DNA from 2 places in the Thalassobacillus sp. C254 genome. Region 2 is predicted to be linked to the other one. Evidence: riboswitches for the same ligand, from Rfam matches in the RefSeq annotation. Region 2 holds a riboswitch; the other holds the start of a gene.
What was found. Region 2 has a riboswitch for cyclic di-GMP ahead of JCM19033_RS22630 (anti-repressor SinI family protein). Riboswitches for the same ligand answer to the same signal wherever they lie in the genome.
Positions count from the first base shown of each region.

Region 1 (10,472 bases), on a different contig from region 2:
CCTACTATTTCGGTACAGTCCTGTTAATTCCCGTAAGCATTACAATAGTACTTCTCGCTGTTCGGGGCTCTTACTATGCTTTCAACACATATGGCTCGAAAGATAATTTATTGTATTCTTTTTTCTATGGAACTGCCGGCCTTTTCATACCGGCCTCTCTCACGGTAATTCTTGCTATTTCAGAAGGCGGTTTTCTGCAGTTTTCTAACGGAACAATTGAACTTCTTTATCATGACCTTTTAACAAGCTGGCTGCCCTGGAGCCTGGTATCTCTGGCCATGGTGAGCGTTTTGTTTATTTCATCATCTTTTCTTGCCTTTTATAGCTGGAAAGCTGCCGAGGAAAAAGCATACAGACTTTTCCGTAAGTACACCTTATTTTTGGCTTTCCCTGTAATGCTCGCAAGCCTTTTCGTTGTGTTCGCCATCAGCCGCCACAGCCCTGTACGCTTTCAAGTCCTGGCAGATCTCAGCTGGATATTCATGATCTCTTTCTTCTTTTTCTGTGGAGTCGTTTTTTTAACATGGAAGAGAAGAAAACCGGGGCTCGCTTTTGTATGCGTGATGACCCAATACTTTACCGCCTGGTTTGGGTACGGAGCCTCCCATTTACCCTACCTGCTTTATCCTCACCTCACCATTTATGACGGAGTCGTTAATGATTCAATGGCCTTTGCCTTACTTTTGGCTTTTGCAGGCGGAATGGTGCTGCTTATTCCTTCACTGCTTTTGCTTATGAGTCTTTTTTTATTTGATACCGAGTATGTACAAGGAAAAAAACAATAGGAGGAATGCTATGTCTGGATGGAGTTATTTTCTGATTATGGTTGCGCCGTTCCTTATCGTCGGCTTCTCTCTTTTGTTTTTGTTTTTGTGGTGCGGGAAAAGGAAGAATCACTTTCCCCCTCAATGACTTCTTTTACTGCTTTCAAAATTCCCGCCCCCTTTTTCTTTCCAAAGGGGGCAGCTTAATGAGTTAATATCATGATCATTTCGTACAGGGTCTCCAAGTGGTAGAGAAGCAGAACGCCGGATATGGTTAAAGATCCAACGATCCAGCCTAATCCTTTTCTTGCTTTTTTATATCTGAAAAGAGAGCTACAACACTGGCTGTAAAGGCAGCTACGATAAAGCCGATCCATAGGAGATGTAAGACATTGCTAATCCTTGGTATGCTCATGACAAGCGCACTGATTGTTTGTCCTACCAGAATAAAGCCAATCAAAAAGTAAGCAATATTATCTTTCGCTGCGTTTACCACCTGACCACCTTCTTTCCTATTTTTAGAAAGCGCTTACATAATATTTTTCTTTTTCTTGTATGCTGACTTCTAAATTTTTCTGCTCTTCCTCCAAGCCCTCTATCTTTATTCCAAAAGCTTCTGGGGTATGCCTCTTCATTCTTCCAGCGTTATAGAAAGGCGCGTTTGTTGACAATATATTTAGAGACTCGTAATATTAACATCTGGTCTTTAAATAAAGCTGGCTGAGTACAAGTTATAGTTCTTTTCCCTACCTTACTTCATTTTACTCATTAAGCCAGAGAATTCGTTGTGAAAGAAGGAAATGTATGACTACTTCTGCAACTAGTGCTCATTCTCCTCCTGAGCTTGAGCCCTTATTAAAAAAACGACTTATTCGTCTCGTTGCTCTCATTCTTATTTTTTCTGTTATGAATGGTACGATGTTTAATGTAGCCATACCGGATATCGCTGATCACTTTAATCTGCTTCCTTCGCAAGTCAGCTGGGTGATGACCGGTTACATCATGGTGAATGCTGTCGGTGCATTAATGTATGGAAAGCTTGCGGATATCTTTCCCATCCGTTCGATTCTTACATTTGGGATCAGCATGTTCGCTCTAGGCGCTGTTAGGTTTCCTTTCTCCTTCCTATGGTTTTTTGCTTGCATCAAGGATTTTGCAGGCAATCGGAGGTGCGACTATTCCTGCCCTGGCGTTTATAATCCCAACCCGCTTTTTCCCTAATGAACGGGGAAAGGTGTTTGGTATCATCTCCTCTACTATTGCCTTTGCTTCAGGGATCGGTCCTATTGCCGGAGGCTTATTGCCGGCATCCTTGATTGGCGTTATTTGTTTTTATTTTCTGTTGCCTCCGTTTTCGCCATCCCGTTTTTTCGTAAGTGGATGCCTGCAGAAGAAAAGAGAGAAGGAAAAATAGACTACCTTGGTGCACTCCTATTTAGTATAGCGATTGCTTCTTTTCTAGCCTTTGTCACCACGCTCATGATGTGGCTTATCCCTGTCGCTTCTTTATCTTTTGTATTCTTTATCCTTAGAATTCTGAAAGCTGAAGATCCCTTTATCAGGCCTGAAATGTTAAAAAACCGGGCCTACACTATTACCATACTGACAAGCTTTCTAGGAACCAGTGTATTGTTTGGCCTGATTTTTGTCATCCCTATTATGCTTCGGGACCTCTATGACCTAAGCACCTTAGCTATTGGATTTGTTCTTTTCCCGGGGGCTATGATCGCCGGTATACTAGGACGTTCGGGGGGAGAGCTTGTAGACAAAATAGGCGGGGAAAAGGTGGTGGTCCTGGCTTTAGTTCTCATAGGCTCCGGAACAATCCTTCTTTCCACCTTTGCCGGATTTGCTCCCTGGATTATTGCTGTGTGCCTGGTTATCTCCTATATTGGCTTCCCGCTTATTCAAAGCTCAACAGCAAATATTCTCTCTGCTATCCTGCCTGCTAAACAAACAGGAGTAGGGATTGGACTGTTTAATTTGTTAAACTTTGTAGCAGGAGCTTTTAGCAGTGCTTCCTTTGGAGCAATTTTAGACCTTCAGGATACAGGGATTGTGTTGAATCCTTTTGCTCTGCAGGGGGAGAATACCATCTTTTCCAACCTGTTTCTTGGACTCACTGTTCTTTCATTTCTCGCTTTGCTCTTGTTTTCTATGACATTTAAAAAGCACTCTTCTGCGGATTAGAAACAGGCGCCATCAAGGATGACGCCTGTTTTTACAATGAGTTAATCAGGCTGGCGTATTCATTTTTTGGGTGATTAACCTCGGGGGAAACGGGATAAGCCTCCATTTTCTCTGATGGAAAAGCCTCTAACAATGTTGTTAGATGATAAGGATCATCCTCTTCTTTATCGAGCCACTCTTTTTCCCTTTCCGCCCTTAAAATGACAGGCATTCGGGCATGAATATCTTCTATAAGAGAATTGGCCTTCGTCGTAATAATAGTGCAGGAACTAATAACTTCCCCTTTTTTCTCCCACTTGTCCCACAAACCGGCAAACGCAAACAGGGGCTTTTCTTTTACCTGAATGTGATAAGGCTGTTTTCCACCGTTTTCCTGTTTCCATTCATAAAATCCATCGGCTGCAATCAAGCAGCGCCGGCGCTGCAACAGCCTTTTAAAAGCCGGCTTTTCATGCACTGTTTCAGCTCTTGCATTGATCATTTTAACCCCGATCTTCGGGTCATCCGCCCAGGAAGGCACCAGTCCCCAGCGCATAAAGCCCGCCCGGTTATTTGTTCCGTCATTTATAATGCAAAGCACTTCCTGACTTGGAGCAATGTTGTACCTTCCATCCACTCTTTCTGGAATGACTTCTGCTGCGAACCTTCTTTGGATCATTCTTTTGTCCGCTGTCAACGTATACCGCCCGCACATTCCGATCACTTCCTTTATCTAACAGCGCTCTCTGCCTCTTTACTTCATCACGAGACCGCCGTCTACAATAAGATTTTGCCCCGTCACCGCTCTGCTTAGGGGGAGGCGAATAACAAAACGGCATCAGCCATTTCTTCAGGTGTAATGACCCGCTGAAGAGGTGTATTCTGCTGAATGATTTGAAATACCTCTGCTGATGTTGCTTTACTGGCATCCGTTTCTTTTAACAGTCCGCCAGAAGCCATGTTCACGGTGATTCCGTATGGCCCGAGATCACGGGCCATGGTTCTTGTAAGCCCAAGCAATGCAGCTTTTCCACTTGTATAATCGTGGTAGGGAACCACTGGATTTTGCACAAGGTTCGTTCCAATGTTAACTATGCGACCGAATTCCTGTGCTTTCATGTCAGGAATTCCCGCTTGTGCAGTATTCAAAGCAGCTTGGACGCTTCCTTCAAATTGAACGGAAAAATCCTCCCAGCTGATGTCCTCCGCATTTTTTCTTTCCACTGGATCAAAGCTGAAACCAACTAAGGCGTTATTTACAATGGTTGTGATCGGCGTCTTAAAGTATGCCGCCGCTTCCTTGAAAATCTTCTCAACCGCTTCTTTGCTGCGCACATCTCCCTGGAGAGCAACCGTTTGTTCACCGAGTTTCTCAGCAAGGTTCTCGGCTCTTTCTTTGCTTTGGTAATAGTTAATGACGACATTGGCCCCTTCACGGGCAAATGCCCGCACCACTGCTTCGCCCAGTCCTCTGCTTCCTCCTGTAACAAGTACTGTTTGACGTTTAATATCCATATCCTTTCCTCCTTTTTGTGGTTTATTACTTTTGAACCTCTGCTTCCAGTCCCCTTGTTAACACAAAGGCTGCTATCATTGCCGTGATTCCTCCCGTGATCTTTCCGATCATCATAGCTGTAATCATTTCCTCTTCTACAGAGGCAGTAAAAGCAAGGTGTCCTCCTAAAATGAATGCTCCGCTCACTGCAAAAGCAAAGTTCATTACTTTTCCACGGGGGTTCATATCCCGAGCCATCTCAAACATAGGAATGGCATGAGCTAAAGAGGACAGCCAGCCGACAACTGAGATTTCATTCATATGTACCTTATTTCCTAATGGAGACAGAGCCTTCCCAAAAGCCTTTTTTAAAAAATGGACCAGAGGGAAAGCTCCTGCGAGCATAATAGCTATCATGCCGACAATTTGGATCCCTTCACTAATAGGGGCCATGCCAGAAACAAGTGTCCAGCCTGTGAGCGTTTGAAAGGTGATAACCGCTGTTGCTCCAACCATCAAGGCCGTCACCCCCTGGCCGAACAGCATAAAAAGAGTCACCATAACACGGGCTGAAGCCACAGGCCTAAAGCAATCCCCCCGGAGAAAATCACAATGGCACAATGCTTCGAAGCATCATCTCCATTGAAAAACCTGCAGCCGCCCCTCCCGCAAGAAGGCCGAGAGGAATCGTAGTAAGCCCTGCCAAAATCCCTTTTGCTAAGTAAGGACGATCTTCTTTTTCAATGAGACCTAAAGCCACTGGAATAGTAAAGGTAAGGGTGGGACCAAGCATCGTGCCCAGTAAAATGCCGGCAAACAAAGCAGCATCCCTGCTTTCAGCTAACTCCAAAGCCAGTGGATACCCTCCCATATCCAAGGCAAGCAACGCAGTAGCAAACATAGCGGGGTCTGCCCCTATCCATGAGAAAAAGGGAACCACCACCGGCCGGAGAAGCTCTGCAAGAACTGGAGCCAAGGAGATAATTCCGATCATGCGATCGCTAAAGGCCCATCGCCATAAATCCCCGCTCAAACTGTTCACCGTAGCCGAAACGATTGCCGCCTATCTTATCTGCAGCCCCTATGATCATAAAAACAACAAGAACTAGTACCACTATTTCATTAATTGACATCAGGCTGACCACCAGCTTTACATTTTAATTCTCTTTTTCATTCTACACGACGCTTCCAGACACCTCTTTCGGGGTGCCTGGCACCTTACGCAACTGTCATCTTTTTGTAACATGCTTATGGTACTTTTCTTTGATTCAAAGGCATTTCTCCTTCCCTCCCTGCTGCAGTGCCTGGCACCTAATCAATTTTTACCAGCACCCTTCACCTTGAATCAAGAACCTATGTTCGCATATAATAAAGAGAAACTGCATGGCGAGGTGAAGCTCATGGATACTCTGTACAGTCAAATTAAAAGAAAAACCATTCTCTGTATAGACATGAAGAGCTTTTATGCAAGCTGCTCGGCAATTGACCTTGGACATGATCCTCTCACATGCTGCCTTGCTGTCGTAGCTGATACAAAACGGTCAGGAAGCGTGGTTCTGGCAGCAACACCAGCTATGAAAAAGAAATTTGGCATCAAAACAGGAAGCCGTCTGTTTGAAATTCCGGACGACCCTGACATACAGATCGTAAATGCGTCGATGAGTGCTTATTTAAAAACTTCTGTAGAACTGACTAAATTCTTTGCTGAATTTGTTCCCTCCGCTCATATTCATACCTATAGTGTGGATGAAAGCTTTCTTCAAGTGGATGGCTCTCTTCACCTTTATGACTCTCCCCGTCAGATGGCAAAAGTGATTCAGCGCAGCATGCTCAGACGTTTTGGACTCATGTGTGCCATTGGTATCGGCCCAAATATGCTTCTCTCAAAATTGTGCCTTGATCTTGATGCAAAAAAGAAAGGGATCGCTGAATGGCAATTTGAAGACGTAAAAGAAAAGCTCTGGCCCGTGGAGCCCCTTAGCAAGATGTGGGGCATCGGCAGTCGGATGGAGAGAAACCTGAACCGTTTAGGAATACGAACAGTTGGGCAATTGGCCCGAACTCCCATTGAACTTCTTGAAAAACAATTTGGTGTTATGGGCAGCCAGCTGTACCATCATGCGTGGGGAATTGATCTCTCAGAAATAGGAGCTCCTATTCTGGACGGCCAAATCAGCTACGGTAAAAGCCAGATTCTTCTTCGTGATTATGAAAAGGAGGAAGAAATAAAGCATGTCATTCTTGAAATGAGCGAAGAAGTGGCAAGACGAGCCAGAAGGGAACGAAAAGCCGGCCGGACGATCAGTCTCGGCGTTGGGTACAGTCACAAGGAAGCAGGCGGTTTTCACCGTTCCTATACCGTATCTGAGCCGACGAATGAAACAAAGGAAATCTACCATGTCTGCCTTCATCTTTTCGAAAGCACTACCGCGGTGAAACGGTGAGAAGCCTGTCTGTTACCTTATCGAAGGTTTGTGAAGACAGCTGCACTCAGCTCAGTCTGTTTGATCCGAAAAAGCCAAAGCGAAAAGCTTTGGGCTATGTAATGGATCAAGTAAGAGCAAAACATGGGGCGGATTCTCTTTTGCGGGCCGTCTCTTATACAAAGGCCGGCACCGCCCGCCACCGTTCTACTCTGGTGGGAGGTCATAAAGCAGAAGGATAGGAAGTTGCACTAAAAAACAAAGGGGCATCCCATCATAGGGAAGCCCCTTTGAAATCATTTGGCCTCTTCAGTCTTTTTCTCATGTATTTGTTCACCTGTAAGATACTCGATCTTTGATTTGAGCAAAGCATTTTCTTTTGATAAGGATGCTACCTGGTCTGCCAAGTAATCAATCAATTCGTTAACTTCGGTTTTCATTCGTTACTTCCTCCTATTATGTTATCCTCTAAGGGGTTATGGTAAATAAACACTGTCATTAAATGAGCAAGGTTTATTTACCCCCGGTTCTTCCGACTTAAACTTTCTTTCGCACCAGCAAGCCATGAAGAACTCACACACTTTACTATGTTATTCATTCCGCTTCAAAGAGATGACAACGATTTTAAAAAGGGAGTGTTTTTTTGAAAGAGGATTATATTACATACTTACGAAGCTTTACAGGCAAGAACAAGGTAATTATGGTGGTTGCAGGAGTGCTGATCTTTGATGAAGAAAACCGTCTTCTTCTGGAACTTCGCTCAGATAACCAAAAGTGGGGACACCCCGGAGGCTACATGGAGTTAGGAGAAACCATAGAAGAAACAGCGAAAAGAGAAATATTTGAGGAAACAGGACTTACCTTGGGTGAGGTAGAGATTTTTGGAATCTATTCAGGGAAAAAGCAGGAACGTATTTTACAGAATGGAGATGAGGTCTCTCTCGTTAAAATCATGTTTACTTGCAAAGAATTCAGCGGACAGCTAAGAAAAAGTGAAGAATCTCTTCAACTGAAATTTTTTCCCTTGGATAAGCTGCCAGACATTTGGCCAGCCCAGAAAGCAGTATTTAAAGATCTCCTGTCAGGCGCCTCGCGCCCTATTATCAAGTAACACAGGTGAGCACAAAGTGATATGCATATAATTATAAAAATTGGGTCATCGAGAGCTTAACAGAAAAATCCTTTTAAATTCTCTGTTTTCTTGTAAAATAAAGGCTATATCATAAGTTTAGATGAAAAGGCAAAGCTGCTGAAAAGCAGTGACGAAAACACTAGGGGCTAAGGTATGAAGATACACTATGCCAGCCAGCTGCTGTACTTCTTTTTCTCTCTTTTTTGAACCATAATCAAAGAAAAGCGAGTGTATATGTCTATGAAATTAGAAACCATTGTTATCGGTAATGTCCAATTAACAGAGGAGCCCAGGAATACGGTCTATCACTTTGCTATTAATGTGGAAGAAACCTTAAAGCGTGCACCTGAAATTGATGCAGTAGCAATTTTTGGAATGATCATTTTTCAGGGAAGGTCCTGTGAAACTGTGATCCAGCAAGACCTCAATATCCCATGGAATGCTCTACTAGAAAGCACACAAGCACAACTACGCCAAAAAGCTTTTCGTCAAATTGAAAAATATGAAAGCCATTGTAATCAACAGTAGAAACCCTGTCATTACAATGGCTTTGCTTTATTCAAAAACTTACTGTTTAGACCGTTCGCAAATACGCTGAGAGAGCTTTCGATAAAATTCCATTACATCCGTATCCTTTAGAAATTGAAGCTGATGAGTTCCTCTTTTTGTTGCGATTTCGATATTATTTGAAAAAGCAAACACCCCAGTCTTTTCAATGGCTATTTCCTCAATTTTTTCATAAGGAATACTGTATACTGCTGACCGGGATTTAGAAATAAGGGAACGGTCAACAAAGAGAATACGGTGACTCGTAAAAGCAACGAAGTCGACCATGAGTCCATATGTACTCTCAAGCTCTTCTCCTTCAAATAAAAACTCCTGTGCCTGGTCTATATGCTTTCTCTTATTGTCTCCTCTCCGAAACAAACTCACCTTTACCATCCCTCCATCTATAAATTCTCTGCATGCCTCTTTTATTCTCTCACTAACAAAAAGTGATTACAATCCATTGACTCATCATGCCCTGCCCTAGTCCAATTTTTCCGGGGGAGGATTGAGGTGTTTCCCTTCTTCAGCTTCTCTAAACAAATTACCTTCTTTCGGCGGCGGTTCATTAGACTCTCGCAATAAACGCTTGAATTCTCCCACAGTAAGCGGCCTGGCGTCTTCTGTCAACTCATATCCTAAACGTCCATTTGGTTCAATGGTTGCTCTCTTTACACTTTCCATGCTGATGATCCCATTTTGCCTGAGATGCATTTCGATTTTATCTACTGTAAGCCTTACCTTTTTGATATTTTTTAGAAGAGGTCTGCCATCTTTTATTACTGGTACCGATCCACCAGTAAAAAATTTTTCCATTCGGTTTGATTTCACTTGGAGGTATTCAACGATCAAAAGCACCAATACAAAAATAGCAACAGAAATAACCGTTTTTACTACACTTGTTTCAATAATGGGCTGTACAATAATTGAACCGATTGAAATTAAGATAACAGTGGCCGGGATTGTCAGCTGGGAAATTGATTTTCTGCCTGTAACTCGCAGTAATAAGAAACCTACCAATACCATCAAAACTGACTCCCATATAAAATCAGTTTCCACGCCTTATCCTCCTTTTCTAAACCCATCCTCTTTCATATTCAGCATCATAGACAGCCAATAGATGCTAAAGCTTGTGTCCCATTGTCACGTTTTTAGATTCTCCTTCCTGTCCATTTTTAAACACGGTCCCGACGTTCTTTAGAAAGAGAACTGAAGAACAAGAGGATCTTAGTATAAAAGCAAACCAAACAATCAAAAGGAAGAGACCAAACGAAAAATCAAAAAGAAGGGGGTGTGTTACACCTTTTATGGAGTAAATTAAATCAGGCGGTAAAGTGGAAGATATGCAGGTCAAGTCCTCATTGAGACACCAAGACTGCAAGGATTTTTCTTAGAACAAAGGGTGGGGTAATGTAAGCAGATTCCTTCTTGGATGGGATTAATCAATGTACATAAAGAGGAGCCCGAAAAGTTCAACTTAGGGGCTCCTCGATCTGCAAGTACACTAGAGAGGTGCTGAGGATATCTCTTATTGTACTCCAATTTCCAGTAAATGACATGATCCCCAAGGTATGGGTATATCATCATCCTGAAACACGAGCAGTTCATTGATTAAAGAATGTACTTACTACATATTCATGCTGCTGATTGTGGATCGTTCTCTCCAACAGTTAAACTTGTATAATAAGTAAGCTGGAAACAAATAAGAAAGAAAAGTTTTATAGATATTCCAGCCATTGCGATACTCTACCCTTCCTGCTGCTACAGCAATAAGTTCAAAGAATGTACTGAGAAGAGTGCATAGAAACAGATCTGCTTTTTCTGAAAAAACTCTTTTTTTCCGCCAATAAATCATTAGAGCCCCTAGGATCGGAAAGTAACCAAAATTATGAGGCATGGTAGTCAAAAATTGCAGCTTTCTTGAAGAAATTTTTGGTTTAACA
Region 1 covers NZ_BAXQ01000012.1:537-11,008, reverse strand. The annotation lists gene JCM19033_RS12180 (cytochrome d ubiquinol oxidase subunit II) at 1-785, shown strand, start outside; gene JCM19033_RS28215 (hypothetical protein) at 763-912, shown strand; gene JCM19033_RS12175 (hypothetical protein) at 1,060-1,260, opposite strand; gene JCM19033_RS23480 (MFS transporter) at 1,569-1,985, shown strand; partial or broken gene JCM19033_RS23470 (MFS transporter) at 1,900-2,954, shown strand; gene JCM19033_RS12160 (SOS response-associated peptidase) at 2,986-3,648, opposite strand; partial or broken gene JCM19033_RS12155 (3-oxoacyl-ACP reductase) at 3,688-4,448, opposite strand; partial or broken gene eutH (ethanolamine utilization protein EutH) at 4,474-5,561, opposite strand; partial or broken gene JCM19033_RS12145 (UV damage repair protein UvrX) at 5,829-7,093, shown strand; gene JCM19033_RS23465 (hypothetical protein) at 7,148-7,291, opposite strand; gene JCM19033_RS12140 (NUDIX hydrolase) at 7,552-7,962, shown strand; cyclic di-GMP riboswitch class I at 8,081-8,168, shown strand; gene JCM19033_RS12135 (hypothetical protein) at 8,218-8,511, shown strand; gene JCM19033_RS12130 (PH domain-containing protein) at 8,551-8,916, opposite strand; gene JCM19033_RS12125 (DUF421 domain-containing protein) at 9,013-9,588, opposite strand; gene JCM19033_RS12120 (hypothetical protein) at 10,157-10,472, opposite strand, start outside.
Region 1: another riboswitch for cyclic di-GMP. It lies ahead of JCM19033_RS12135 (hypothetical protein); the one in region 2 lies ahead of JCM19033_RS22630 (anti-repressor SinI family protein).

Region 2 (10,472 bases):
ATCGTTGTTCTTGCTGTTGCGTCTCGAACATCGATTATTAAAATGGGAAGCAGCAATGTATGAATTGAGAGCTGATATTCGAAAGGAAGGAGATAAGAGAAATGACTGAAATCTATCGTCTAGTAGAAAAAGCACAAAAAAGTGACCAGGAAGCTATTCAACAAATTATATATCGCTTTGAGCCAAAAATAAAAAAGTTCACTAAAGCTTATCCCCTTTCAACATAGAGAGGATGTAAATCAGGAGATCGTAATGAAAATGATAGAAGTGATTCAAAAAGAAGATATGGAAAAAGTCCCAGGCTTCAAAGAATTCCTTAACAGTATTTCACTGTAGTCGGCAAAAAAGAGGGAAAGATCAGCTCTTTTCTTTTCCTCGTACATAAAATAGAGACCTATCTAACAACAAATAGTAGAAAAATGTTAAAATAAGCCGAGAAATGGAAAAAAAGGAGGTATAACGTTGAAGGTCTGCCGTTTTTTAATGTTTACTATTTTAATAGGGTTATGCGCGGCGTGCTCAGAGGATGTACCTGATCCTGAGTCTTTTTTAAATGATTACATTCACGCCCATGAAACATATGAGTATGAGGAAATCTATGAATTAGCAAATGGCAGCAATGAATTGGCGTTAACAGAAGATGAATTTACTGCCTATGCAAGTAACATACATACGAGTATTGAGCAACAGGATCTGTCTTTTACTTATGAAAGCCTTGAACTGGAAGACGATGAGCTTAGAGAAATGGAAAGCCTGACCTACCCTGTATTTATTACTATGGAGACCATAGCTGGTGACCTATCTTACGAGAGTGAAGTGACCCTTGTAAAGGAAGAGGGAGATGATGGTATATTCTGGTTTGTTGACTGGGATTATGAACATTTGTTTTTAGGGCTTGAATCAGAAAATGAGCGGGTGAAAGCTGAGATTGAAACACCCGACAGGGGTGAAATCCTTGACAGAAATGGAAATGGGCTTGCTGTAAATGGTGAGGTGGCCAGCGTGTATGTCGTGCCTGAACGGATGGAAGATCAAGACCAGGGAGTTCAAGAGCTGGCAGGTATCCTGGACCTTACAGAGGAAAGAATTGAGGAACTCTTAAATCAAAGCTGGGTAGAGGACCATTTAAGTGTCCCCATAAAAGACATACCTGTAGAAGATGACCGTGAAAGTGAACTGTTGGATATTCCAGGTGTTGGAATCAGTACGGAAGAAGGAAGAGAGTATCCACTGGGAGAAATGGCTGCCCACTTAACTGGATATACTGGAGGAATTACTGCTGAGGAATTAGAAGAAAGGGAATGGAAAGGATACCACGAAAACTCAAGAATTGGTAAATCCGGTCTGGAAGCGGTGTGGGAAGAAGAACTTCGAGGAGAAGTCGGAGCAAGGATTAAAATCCTAAATGAAAATGACGAGGTCAAAGAGGTTGTGTTAAAGAAAGAGGCAGAAGCAGGTGAGACCTTTGAGTTGAGTGTTGATGCTACTTTGCAAAAGCAACTATCGGACAGTCTGGGAGGAGATACAGGCACGGGAGTTGTTATGAATCCTGTAACAGGAGAAGTATTAGCCATGTACAATACACCATCCTATGATCCCAACCTCATGAGCCTCGGTGTTAGCAGCGAGCAGTGGGAAGAGTGGCAGGAAAATGAAGATGAACCTTTTTTAAACCGATTTGGCCAGCGTTATTCACCCGGTTCAGTATTTAAGCCTGTGACAGCAGCCATAGGCATTGAAGAAGGAACCTTACATCCTGAAGAAGTAATGACCATTGAAGGTGAACACTGGCAGGAAAGAGAAGATTGGGGAAGCTATCGTGTAAGGAGAGTGAATGAGGATATAGAGGAAGTCGATTTACGCCGGGCAATGCTTTACTCTGATAACATTTATTTTGCTCAGCAAGCATTAAGAATAGGTGAAGAGGCTTTTCAAGACCGTATAGAAGACTTTGGTTTTGAAGAAACTCTTCCTTTCGAGTATCCGGTTTATACTTCAAGACTTTCAAATGATGGAATAGATGCCGAAGCCTTATTGTCAGACACTGGGTATGGACAAGGAGAAGTACTGACAAACCCAGTGCACCTTTCAGCTGTTTATACAGCCTTTCTTCACGATGGAAGCATGATAGAACCAACATTGCTTAAAAGAGATGAAGGGAGATACTGGAAGGAAGATATTATATCTCCAACAACAGCTGAAACCATTCTGAATTCTTTAATTGCTGTGGTGGAGGACTCAGGTGGAACCGCCCATGATATTTATGAAGAGGGAATGCCTCTCGCAGGGAAAACCGGCACTGCTGAATTAAAACAATCGCTAGACGATGAAGATGGGGAACAGTTAGGCTGGTTTGTCGGGTTTGATTATGAAAATAAAGACCTTATGGTAACCATGATGCTGGAGCAAGTAGAAGGTCGTGGTGGAAGCGGCTATGTTGTCCCTCTTGCTAAAGATTTCTTCAGCGAACGATAGAAAACGAGGATATCCATCTCAGTAGAATACAGGGAGGATAAGTGAAGTCGAAATCCCAGAACCCTTGGCATACGGAGGATTCATCAACATTAAAAATTTTCCAGTTAGGTTTGCAATCGCTTCCTTCGTGTGATACATTTAAGAAGGCGAAAGTGAGTAACATCGTAAAACAGTTTTTATCGGCCTCAGTAAGGACGTAAAAAGATTTGTTTTCCTGGTATTCACTGAAGCAATTTTTTTTATTATCTAAGGAGGCCGTTAACATGACTGGCAAAGTAAAATGGTTTAATTCTGAAAAAGGTTTTGGATTTATTGAGCGTGAAGGCGGAGACGATGTATTCGTCCATTTTTCTGCTATTCAATCTGAAGGATTCAAAACTTTAGATGAAGGACAAGAGGTTGAATTTGAGATCGTTGAAGGACAACGTGGACCACAAGCTGCTAACGTAGTTCGTGTATAATTAAAATAATAAAAGCAGAGGATGTCTTGAATACCAAGACATCCTTTTTTAATCTTGATGCCAACGCTCAATTAGAGGTCCATCCTTTCCAAAGACTGGATCGGCCTTCGGCAGTTTTACATCTTTTATATTATTCCACACTTCCTGACTTACAGGATCTTTCTGGGTTTTCATATCATAATCTTTTCCATCTGGATAAGCCCCCACTACTTCAAAATCTGTACTTGCTTTCAGCTTTTTATGCCCGCATCCAGCAGGGAGAATCACAACATCTCCTCTTTTTACGTGCATCTCTTCCCCGTGTTCTCCACCAAACATAATAGCGGCTGTGCCCTTTTGTACTCCCAGGACCTCATGTGAATTGCTGTGATAATGGTGATAAGGGAGAACACTGCCTGTCCAGCTGTTCCTCCAATTATTTCTCTCGAAAATTTCCATAATGCTATCATCTTCGTCTAACACCATCGGGTAATAGAGCATAGGCAGTGTAGGATTGTTAGGGATATTGCCGTCCTCGTTAAAAAAAACTGCTTTCACTTGAAAGTCATGTAAAGAGTAAACCAATGTTATTCCTCCTTGGAACAAAAGGTAAGGTAATAATTTAATTCCTCTAATAGGCGGCAATAAAACCAAACAATTAATTGACATTGATAATCTTTATCAATTAGAATGTAATTGAGAATAGATTTCATTTAAAGGAGAGTGAGAAGCGTGGAGGCTTTAATGATTGTAGGGGCAGATCGATTAGGTGCCATCCCTGACCATTTGCAAAAGCTGGGAGTTAAAAACATCATACATATTAACGGGAGAAAGGTTAAGCAAGTGCAAAGAGAAATACCGGAGCACGTTGAATTAATTCTTGTATTAACAGACTTTATTAACCACAACTTATCTAAAAAACTGAAAGAGAAAGCAAGTAAACAATCTGTGCCAGTTTGTTATGCCAAAAGGTCCTGGTGTTCGATATATAAAGCTCTTTCTCATTGTGATTCCTTTTGTGAGCAATGCCCACTGATGAAGGAGGAGCGGTGAAATAACAAAAGTGGAGGTAAAAGGATATGAGGAGAACGGATCTGGTTTTAGATACACATCTTACGGAACTCTCTATTCAAACAGCTGCTGAATGCATAATAGAAACAATACTGGACAATCCAAAAACAACGATAAAAAAAGTACTTTACAATATTAATTTTTATTGGAAGCAGATCCCTTCTGCTTGTTTTTCAAGCTATAAAGCATACTTACTTACCACAGCTGCCTTCACTGATTATCTGCTGAATTTTTTGCCGGTTCTCTACACCATTCATGTTTCAAAAAAACTAAAGCTAAATGAAGAAGTAACCTTATATATAGAAGACAATCCTCATAATATTTCTCAAAAAGAAGCGTGGTTATTTATAGGGGATAAAAGAGAAATAACTAAAGCTCTCCTGATAAAGGCAGAAAACGTAATGAAAAAAGAGTGTAACGGAGAAGAATGGAAGTTGAATATAATTATGTTAACCACTGGCAGACATTTAAAAAAATCATACAGGTAATTCTTGTTAAGGGAGAGCAGAAAACTAGTTTTCTGCTTTTTTGGCATATGTAAAGATATATTGAAATAATTGTGATATATTGAAAATTAAGACTTACAAATAATTGGTAAGGTATCCCTTTTTACTAGGTCTTTCTTGGCTTTTTTGTTCACTATAACATACATATATCATTTCGATGGTATAATATAAAACATGACTAGATATATAAAGGAGACTAGAAGGATGATTGGTGACCGCGTTAAAAAATATCGGTTAGAAAGGAACCTTTCATTAACAGAGCTTGCTGAAAAAGCAGGTGTTGCCAAGTCATATTTAAGCGCAATAGAAAGGAACATCCAAACTAACCCTTCCATTCAGTTTTTGGATAAAATTTCCAAACAATTAAACATTCCGATAGATTTTTTACTCAAGGAAGAGACAGAGGAAATGGAACAAGAGCTTGATAGTGAGTGGATGAAGCTTGTTCAGGAGGCAATGGAATCTGGTGTGTCTAAAGAAGAATTTAAAGACTTTTTAGAATTCAATAAGTGGAAGATCAATAACCAATAACACTTTATACCCCAGTTTTGGGTATAGAGTGTTTTTTATTATATCAAGGGGAAAATGAGTAATCCCCAGTTTATTTACGATATACTGGTATGACCTTAATCATATTACGAATCAATAAAGAATACTCCTAGAAAGTGAGTGGAGGTTATGTTTAAAAAAGCCCTGCTTGTGTATAAAGGGAACGTAAGTGAAAAAGAAATAGGAAATGAGCTTAACGAAGCGATCTCCACCTTCATGCTCCATATAAAAGAATTGGTCATAGTTAAAACAGAAGAAGAAGGAGAGGGAGAAGAAATATGCAAGGCGCATGGAACGAGGTTGAGCTTATACTGATTTATGGGGGAGATGGCACTGTTCATGAATGTCTCAATGGCTTAAAGGAAATTAACCCTTCCCCTGTGATCGGAGTGCTGCCAGGCGGGACGGCTAATGACTTCTCCAGATCTTTGAATGTTCCTCAAAATATAAAAAAGCTGCTGAAGCGTTAATGAATGACAGCAAGCCTATAAATATAGATGTTGGACAGGCAAATGATCGGGTATTTACTAATTTTCTAGGGGTTGGGCTGGTATCAGATACCTCGGAAAGTGTTAATGAAAATATTAAAAATCTGTTTGGTAAAGCTGGTTATTACTTAAGTGCATTCCAGCATTTAACAGAGGGGAATACTTTTTCTTTCGTTTTAAAACATGGTGAAACAGTAGTTGAAGACGAAGCTGTGATGATACTGATTGCTAATGGAAAGTATCTTGGCGGACAGGAAATTCCAGGAGGATCGATAAGTCCTGCTGATGGTCTTCTTGATGTTTTTATTGTATACGAGGCAGGACTCCCGTTATTAAAGGATTTCCTAGTTGCAAAAAGAACCTTTGAATGGAACCAGGATAAATCACAGGTAGTACATTTTCAGGCTTCTTCGCTGCATTTAGATACCTCTGTCCCTCAAAAGGTAGACATGGACGGTGAAATTTATGCTGAGACACCGGTGGAAATCAACGTCGTATCAAAACAATTTTCTTTCTTAGTAGGAAACTCCCGAAGATAAAGAAATGAGCTTTAAGAAGGCTGTTGAGAAAGTTATCTCAGCAGTCTATTTGCGTAGGTATTATGCATTAAATGGTTGCTTGTCTTTTGAGGGAAATTGCGCCTTCAAGGACCTGTAGCAGTGCTTTTGACCAGACGCGGAGAGAAAGAGTTTCTTTAAAACAGATAAGCTGTCATGTATTGCTAGTCAAAGAAGTTTGTATAAAGAGGAATTTTGTTAGAAAAAGAAAATAAAAAAACATTTTAGGTGACAGCTTTCTACAGAATTACATATGGGACCCCTGTATAGTATGAAGTATCCAAGAGTATAGGAGTGCGTCAAAAGTTCTGATTTCTACCCAATGCTTAAATGTCTCGTTAATTTATACAGTTTGCGTTATGCAAGATTATCTGCTTGAAGAGGGTTCATATTTAGGAAGTAAGGATGGTGCATGAAAAATGAGCAAGAACCACCTGGAAAATCAAACACCTGATAGGAGAGAATGGTTAGAGCTGCTTGTGAAGGCAAGGGATAAAGGGTACACAGTAGAAGAAGTGAGGAAGTTTTTACACTTACACTCATCTCAGGTGGATGAGAAGAAGGTGATGATATAAGTCATAATCACCCTAAAAGATAAATCAGAAAAAATGTTTACGTAGGACTATGTTTCTCTGACTGATAAGGGATTTTAAAAACGAGAATGCAGATGTTACAGGATGTGCTGAAGAACAAGGCATCCCTGTTGAAAAGCAGGTGCGCAAAGTCACAGGTCTAAGGTGTTTACTAGGATGGCTGGGCTGCCTAAGCACTCAAATATTTCTTATATTTGAGGTGGTGCTAAAATGAATAGTAAAGCTAATACAAAAATTGACAAAGAATGGGTATTTTTGATTCAGGAAGCATTATCTCAAGGATTGACGCCTGAAGAAATCAGAGCATTTTTCCGACGTAAATCCTGCAATAATAAACTGCATTAAGAATGACATGCTTTAACATACTGATAAATAAGGCCTGAGTCCGGGGGTGCCGGACCCAGGCCTAATTCTAATTGTTTTCAGTGTATTGAAACCTAAAAAAGACTGTTTTCAAAAGGGTTACTTTTGAAAACAGCCCCAGGTCAAAAAGAGTCTTTCAGGACAGGAACTCTGAAACCTGGGTTTCAGTAGCTTCGTGACTTAAAAAATGAATCATTATCCTTTATCTTTTTCATTGCTCCATGCTTTGTATTTCACAAAATCCTGAAACTGCTTAAACTCTTCTTTTGTAATTCCTGACTTAATGGCTTGCTGCAGAAGCTGAAGCCATTCTTCGTCCAGGTGTTCCCCGCTATGTTCGTTGTATAGCTCTTGTTCATTTATCAATTCTTCAATAGAGAGGTCTAATACACTGGAAAGCTTTTTAAGAACATCAATAGAAGGATTCTTCTTCAGGTCTCTTTCTATATAGCTTAAATAGGATTTAGAAACCTTCGTACGGTTTGCCAATTCAGAAAGGGTTAATCCCTTTTCTTTTCTTCTGACCTTAATCTTTTCACCTATCATCTTCCCCCCTCCAGTTAGGGTGTTATTTGTTCATTATATAAAACAATTTCCGTTTTGGGAAAAAAGTAAACCAGAGAAAATTAAAAGAAATATAATATATAAAGAACATATTCGTTCATTATTAGGAACAAACGAACTAATTTAACGTTTTTCACGTTTTCTAATTTATAGAACAAATTTCCTTATAGCGAACAAAATATATAAATAGAAAGTAAAATATAAACCTCGATAAAGGAATGCTTGAAAGTATCTATAGAAAATAAGGAAGGTACTGTCTTTCTTTAAAAGGCTTAATGTATTGGCTGGATCTATGCGGGATTTATTATACCATCTGTACCGATGCAGCAATCTGCATGACTTTCCTATATGGACGAACGAGGCTCAATACTTAAAAAAAGGATCTAGTAAGAGTCTGCCCGGCAGACAGGCTATTTTATACAAAAAAACAAATTCGTGTTCACACAGTGAATCAAAAGCAGAAAGAAAAGGACAATTAATTGTGACAAGAAAGGATATATTAAAATTAGTGGACAAGCTTGCTGTAAAAGGATAAGTGCTGCACAGGCGGGAAGGGATGGATATTATGAATATCCTCAAAATGGTACTGCTTTAGTGAAAATTCGCGGTCATTATTATATTCCAGTAAATAGATCTTTGTGTTTCCCAGACTGCAGAGAATACCAGAAGTGCCTCGGCCGTTTTTTAAAGCAATCCCTACAGGTTCACCAATTAAATATTGAGCTTTTTTGTACCACTTCATTTCTTTTCACCTCTTATTGTTATCGTATGACATTTGATCAGTAAGGAGCGCCTATTCTTTAAAAATTGTTTTTCCGCCCTGTCTTGACAAAAAAAGAATTTCCTATTATGTTTAACGTTGTGCTTCAACGCATAAAAGCGTTCAAGCAGTGATAATGGAGGTAAATATGGAAAATCAAAAACAATTGCCAGCAGTTACAAGAATAGAAGCATTATTGGTCATTTTAGTTATTCTATCACTTATAGGAACGGCTCTTATCGTATTTGAGGCGCCTCCACATGTCCCTATTTTTACAGCGTTTATATTTTTGGTAGTATATGCTTTTATAAAGAAAGCACCCTGGAAAAAGGTAGAGGAAGGGATTGTGGAAGGGGTATCATCTGGAATTATTCCTATGTTAATCTTTATGTTTATTGGCGTGCTTATCAGTATTTGGATGAGTTCGGGCACTATACCTACGTTGATTCACTATAGCTTCCAAGTTGTCTCTGTGAGCTATTTTCTTCCCAGCGTATTTATTGTTACAGCCATAGTGGGAGCATGCGTGGGAAGCTCCTTTACGACAGCTTCAACGATTGGTGTTTCCTTCATGGCGTTGGGAAGCCTCCTTGGCTTTGATCTCGCATGGTGGCCGGTGCTGTAGTTTCTGGCGCTTTAGTAGGAGATAAAATGTCTCCGCTCTCAGATACGACAAATCTTGCTGCATCTGTAACAAGGGTAGATTTGTTTGAACATATTAGACATATGATCTGGACTGCAGTTCCTGCTTTTGGTGTCAGCCTGTTGTTGTTTATATTAATTGGGAGAACCGAAGCAGAGATAGAAACTGCAGGTGTCAATGAACTTATGGCTGAACTAACAGAGGTTTCCCTTATTAGCCCAATAGCTTTACTCCCTGCAGTAGTTATTGTTCTTCTGGCTATAAAGAGAACTCCAGCTTTGCCGACAATGTTAGCAGGGATAGCAGCTGCCTTTCTTATTGCTTTAATCATGCAGCCGCAATATACGATCGAAAACTATATTTCATTCATTCAGGACGGTTACACAGCCGAATCAGGTAATGAACAAATTGATGCATTGCTCACAAGAGGCGGTATTCAAGACATGATGTGGCCCCTTTCACTATTAGTATTAACATTAAGTATGGGTGGCTTATTAAATAAACTCGGTATCATTGAAAAGCTTCTTGAAACCATTCGTGCTTTAGTGGCCTCAACCGGGCGTCTTGTATTATCCACCGTGGTTACAGGAATGGGGATTAATATAACTCTTGGGGAGCAATACATGTCAGTCATTTTGACTGGGAAAGCTTATGAAAAACAGTATGAAGAACTTGGTTTAAAGAGAAAAAATCTCTCAAGAGCACTAGAAAACGGAGGAACTGTCATAAATGCTTTAATTCCTTATGGAGTTAGTGGTGTGTTTATGGCAAGTGTCCTTGAGGTGGATGTACTGAGTTATTTACCATACGCGTTTTTTTGTTTGCTTTGCCCTATTATTGCCGTCATATATGGTTTTACCGGTATAACTATGGAAAAAACGGAAGAAAAGTAATAAAGCAAAGGCTCCTGGGATATAACAGGAGCCTTTTATTATCAGCAAATGAAATATTATTTGGTTGTTTAAAAAAGATTTCTCACAAGTGAATAGAGTATTTTCTTCAGCAATCAGCAATTTTTAACCGTGAGGATGCCAATAAAAAGAAAAGTAAAGGATAAATACAGGATATTTCATTTTTTATCTCTGTTAGTTATATACTTACGATAAAGAATATAGAAAAAGGAGGGAACAAGATGCTAATAACAATGGAAGATGAACTTATTTATATTTATTTTCAAGGAAAAGCTTCAAAAGACCTCCCTATTGGTACTTATCCAGATGTAAATGGCTACCTCCTTTATTCGGATGACAATAAATGGTTGGGATATCGGCTCATGAGAACCGTTAGAGACCATGAGTCCATTACTCTTCCAAAGATAAAAAAAATCGACTATCCACTTTTCAGCGGAAGTGTGGAAGATGCAGACCGGTATGTAGAATTGAAATTCGATAAGGACACCCCAATAAAGGAAATGCATGAACAAGAATGCCTTGTTGACTTTAATGAATACGGGATATTCGGTA
Region 2 covers NZ_BAXQ01000023.1:29,196-39,667, forward strand. The annotation lists gene JCM19033_RS22620 (YvrJ family protein) at 1-109, shown strand, start outside; gene JCM19033_RS22625 (helix-turn-helix domain-containing protein) at 102-227, shown strand; gene JCM19033_RS17345 (penicillin-binding protein 2) at 463-2,475, shown strand; gene JCM19033_RS17350 (cold shock domain-containing protein) at 2,739-2,936, shown strand; gene JCM19033_RS17355 (cupin domain-containing protein) at 2,985-3,500, opposite strand; gene JCM19033_RS17360 (DUF2325 domain-containing protein) at 3,639-3,968, shown strand; gene JCM19033_RS17365 (hypothetical protein) at 3,995-4,474, shown strand; gene JCM19033_RS17370 (helix-turn-helix domain-containing protein) at 4,697-5,023, shown strand; gene JCM19033_RS17375 (hypothetical protein) at 5,171-5,356, shown strand; gene JCM19033_RS17380 (acylglycerol kinase family protein) at 5,320-5,511, shown strand; gene JCM19033_RS17385 (diacylglycerol kinase family protein) at 5,511-6,068, shown strand; gene JCM19033_RS24440 (hypothetical protein) at 6,506-6,661, shown strand; cyclic di-GMP riboswitch class I at 6,770-6,852, shown strand; gene JCM19033_RS22630 (anti-repressor SinI family protein) at 6,890-7,024, shown strand; gene JCM19033_RS17390 (helix-turn-helix domain-containing protein) at 7,238-7,588, opposite strand; gene JCM19033_RS17400 (hypothetical protein) at 8,112-8,348, opposite strand; gene JCM19033_RS26385 (hypothetical protein) at 8,515-8,991, shown strand; gene JCM19033_RS26390 (Na+/H+ antiporter NhaC family protein) at 9,018-9,902, shown strand; gene JCM19033_RS17410 (hypothetical protein) at 10,142-10,472, shown strand, end outside.